DNA from 2 places in the Labrys sp. (in: a-proteobacteria) genome. Region 1 is predicted to be linked to the other one. Evidence: riboswitches for the same ligand, from Rfam matches in the RefSeq annotation. Region 1 holds a riboswitch; the other holds the start of a gene.
What was found. A riboswitch is a leader RNA that binds a small molecule or an ion and turns the genes downstream of it on or off. The one in region 1 is predicted to bind thiamine pyrophosphate.

Region 1 (2,197 bases):
ATCCTGCGTGATGCCTCGATCATTCTTCTGGACGAGGCCACGGCCGCATTGGACTCGCAATCCGAACAGGCGGTGCAGAATGCCCTCGACGATCTCTGCGCCGGCCGCACCGTCGTGGTAATCGCCCACCGGCTGCAGACCATCCAGGAAGCCGACAAGATCTGCGTGATCGACGGCGGCCGACTGGTGGAGGAGGGCAGCCATGAGGCGCTGCTCGCCAGGGCAGGGCGCTATGCCGCCCTCCATGCCGTGCAGTTCCGCGACGAGCCCCAGCTCCTGCCTCTCTGAAGAAGGTTTTGTTTCGTGAAATCCGTTGCTCTCTTCGATCTCGACGGCACTTTGGTCGATGCCGATCACCTGCATTACGAGGCCTGGCGCGAGATGGTGGCGCCGCACGGGATCGAGCTTTCCCTCGACACCTATGTCTCCGAGATCATGGGCCAGCCCAACAGCCTGCTTGCCAGGAACTTCCTGAAGGATCTCGACGAAGATGCCGCCCTCAAGCTCGTCGACGACAAGGAGGCGATGTTCCGCAGCCTCTTCGTGGGGCTGAAGCCGGCGAAGGGACTGACGGATTTCCTCGACTGGCTGGAGCAGAACGGGGTGCCGGTCGGCGTGGTCACCAATGCACCGCGGGACAATGCAGAGCATCAGCTGGTCAATCTGGGCCTGGTGGAACGCTTTCCGACCGTGGTGATCGGCGCTGAGGTTGCCAATCCCAAGCCCCATCCAGATCCTTACCTTGTCGGCCTGGAGCGCCTGTACGGACGGGCCGCTTCCAGCCTGGCCTTCGAGGATTCGCGCTCGGGCATCACGGCTGGCAAGGCAGCGGGCCTTGCCGTGATCGGTCTTGCCACCAGCATGAGCGAGGAGGCGCTGCTGGCGGCCGGCGTGGAACTGGCGATTCCCGACTATACGGATTCGCGCCTCCGACCTTTCGCCGCAGCTCGGCTCGGTATCGCCTGATCGCAGGCCGGTGACCCAGCTCCGTCATGGCGCGGATGCTGGGTGAGGCCCCAAGTCTTGGCCTGTCGTCGGCAGAGGGCGGCTGCCGCGATGAAACGGACTTTCCCTCGTGCCGGGAAAGCGCTAACACGAGAATTGTCTCATGGGGTGCCCGCAAGGGCTGAGAAGACGATGGCCGCAAGCTACGTCTAACCCATCGAACCTGATCCGGGTCGTGCCGGCGGAGGGATGAGCTTCGAAGCTTTCAGCTTCACCTCAATTTTCTTCACCGCCGTCATCCGTATCGAACCGTTTTCGACATGGAGGACGCTATGCTGAGGAAACTGCTCGCCGCTCTCGCACTGGCCACCGTCGCCACAACGGCCTCGGCCGACGACAAGCCGGTGCTCACCGTCTACACTTATGAGAGCTTCTCCGGCGAATATGGCCCCGGCAAGCCGCTGCAAACCGCCTTCGAGGCCAAGTGCAACTGCAAGCTGACCTATGTCACCGCCGATGACGGTGGTGCCCTCTTCGCCAAGCTCAAGCTCGAAGGGGCCTCGACCAAGGCCGACGTCGTCGTCGGGCTCGACGACAATCTGATGGGAGAGGCGGAGAAATCAGGCCTGTTCGCGCCGCATGGCGTGGCAGCCGAGAAGCTCTCTCTGCCCGAGCCTTGGACCAACAAGACCTTCATTCCCTATGACTGGGGCTATTTCGCCTTCGTCTATGACAGCGACAAGCTCAAGATCCCGCCCGCCAGCCTGAAGGATCTCGTCGACGACAAGAACGGTCCCAAGCTGGTGATCGAGGATCCGCGCACCTCCACGCCAGGCCTTGGCCTGCTCGCATGGATGAAGGCCGTGTATGGCGACAAGGCCTCCGACGCCTGGAAATCCTTGAAGCCCCGCATCGTCACGGTCACTTCGGGCTGGTCGGAAGCCTATGGGCTCTTCCTGAAGGGCGAGGCCGACATGGTGCTCTCCTATTCGACCTCGCCCGCCTACCATATCGGTGCCGAGAAGAAGACCAACTACAAGGCTGCGATGTTCCCGGAAGGCCATCAGACCCAGGTCGAGGTCGCCGGGGTGACGGCGAGTTCAAAGCAGCAGGAACTCGGGCGCCAGTTCCTCACCTTCCTCATCTCCGACGAGGCCCAGGCCGTCCTGCCCGAGACCAATTGGATGTATCCGGCCAGGACGCCCGCTGCCGGCCTGCCGGAGAGCTTCAAGGCCGTTGCCGTGCCCGCCAA
Region 2 (2,197 bases), on a different contig from region 1:
ATGCCCGGCCAGGCACCAGCGCGCCATGATCGAGCCGCCGCGCGAGACGATGCCGGTGACGCGGCTGGCGGTGAGCGGCACATGGGCGAGGCGAACGCCGGCATGGATGGTGAAATAGTCGACGCCCTGCTCGGCCTGCTCGATCAGCGTATCCTTGAAGACTTCCCAGTCGAGCTTCAAGGGATCGCCGTCGACCTTCTCCAGCGCCTGGTAGATCGGCACCGTGCCGATCGGCACCGGCGAGTTGCGCAGGATCCAGGAGCGGATGTTGTGGATGTTGCGTCCGGTGGAGAGGTCCATCACCGTATCGGCGCCCCAGCGCGTGGCCCAGACCAGCTTCTCCACTTCCTCGGCGGCGCCGGAGGTGACGGCCGAGTTGCCGATATTGGCGTTGACCTTCACCAGGAAGTTGCGGCCGATCACCATCGGCTCGAGTTCGAGATGGTTGATGTTGGCGGGTAGGATGGCCCGGCCCAGGGCGATTTCGTCGCGCACGAATTCCGGCGTGACGAACTCGGGAATGGCCGCACCGAAATCCTCGCCGTCTGCCCGGCGCCCGGCCGCGCCTTCGAGGGCCTTCTCGCGGGCGAGGTTCTCGCGGAAGGCGGCGTAGACCATCTCCTGCGTGACGATGCCGGCCTTGGCGAACTCATATTGGGTGACAAGCTGGCCGTCGGCGCCGCGACGCAGCTTGCGTTCGGCGGGGCAGGGCGCCACCAGCCGGTCGGCGGAGACATTGCCATTGTCCTCAGGTCTAACGGTACGACCCTCGATCGCAGCGAAGCCGCGGCCGGCGATCCAGTCCTCGCGCAGGGTCGGCAGGCCCTGCTTCAGATCGATGCTGGCGCCGTCCTCGGTATAGGGGCCGGACGGATCGTAGACGCGGATGGGGGCGAGCGAAGCGTCGCTCAGCGCGATCTCGCGGAAGGGCACCCGCATCTCAGGATGCGAAGCGGGGGCAGCATAGACCTTGCGGGAGCCGGCGATCGGCCCCGTGGTCACGCTTTGCGGCGCGGCGATCTTGTTCTTTGGGTTTTGGATATTCATGGATCTCCTCCTCGTTGCGAGTCATGGAGATCCGGGGCGACGATTGTCTGGGCAGAACCGGCATCTCAGCCAATTCCGGGATCTGGAGCCAATTTCTAGCGCCAAAGCCCTGTTCCCGTCCCTTCGCCGGCATGACCCGGATCAGGTTCGAAGGGTTCGGCTCTAGGCCATCTCAGCCCCGCTTGCGCAGGACACCCCTCGGAACGATTCCAAGGTTAGATGTTGATGCCGGCAAGGTCCAGGGATAATTGCGCCATCCCTGGCCTGGCGCTTGCCTTAGCCGGAACGGCGGCTATCGTGCGACGCACATCGATGAGGAGGATGACATGACGGGATCCCGACACATCGAGGCTGCCGAAGCGCTGGGGATTGCGAATCTGCCCGTGGAGCCTTGGCTGCACCGGATCGCGACCGAAAGAACTCTGCCCGCTGTCGCGGTAGGCGCCTGCGTGGTGCGCATCGACGATGTTGCCCCCATCCTGATCAATCTGGTCGAGCGTGCTGCGGCAGGTGAGACTCTATCTGAACAAGACGACCTTCTGCTGTTTCGCGGCCTGCATATCCTTGGCGGCGCCCGCGAGGAACGTGCCTTTGCGCCCTTGTTGCGACTGCTGCGCCTGCCACCCGAGGAAATTGAGCGGCTTCTTGGAGATGCCGTGACGGAGACGCTGCAGCGCATCGTGGCGGGCTGTTTCGATGGCGATCAGGCCAGCTTGTTTGAGGCGATCCGCGACGATTCCATCGGTGAATTCGTGCGCGACGCTTTGTTGGATGCCGCCGTCTTTTTGACGTCACAGGGGCGCATCCCCCTGGTGGACATGCGCGGTCTGCTGCAGCGCTTCTATGACGAAGAAGCTGCTCCGGCCCGCACGATTCTCTGGGTTTCCTGGCAACAGGCCGTTGCGTTGCTCGGTCTCAGCGAGATGGCGCCGCTCGCCAAGTCGCTGTGGGATCGCAAGCTGCTCGATAACACTTTCCTGTCCTATAAGCATTTCCAAGAGGATCTGCGAGCTGCCGAAAAGGCGCCCGACGATGCCGCGCGCTTCAAGAAATTCGGTCTCGGCTATATCGAAGACGTGCTCGATGAGCTGAGCGGATGGTCACACGAAGAGGCCGACGACGAAATGTCTCGCGAGTTCGCAGAATTTCC

Region 2: another riboswitch for thiamine pyrophosphate. It lies ahead of thiC (phosphomethylpyrimidine synthase ThiC); the one in region 1 lies ahead of thiB (thiamine ABC transporter substrate binding subunit).

Annotation. Positions count from the first base shown of each region.
Region 1 covers NZ_JASGFM010000016.1:100,804-103,000, reverse strand. Annotated here, with positions in the region: gene QM672_RS16145 (ABC transporter ATP-binding protein) at 1-288, shown strand, start outside; gene QM672_RS16140 (HAD family hydrolase) at 304-966, shown strand; TPP riboswitch at 1,100-1,212, shown strand; gene thiB (thiamine ABC transporter substrate binding subunit) at 1,266-2,197, shown strand, end outside.
Region 2 covers NZ_JASGFM010000009.1:47,408-49,604, forward strand. Annotated here, with positions in the region: gene thiC (phosphomethylpyrimidine synthase ThiC) at 1-1,047, opposite strand, end outside; TPP riboswitch at 1,149-1,256, opposite strand; gene QM672_RS10875 (DUF1186 domain-containing protein) at 1,374-2,197, shown strand, end outside.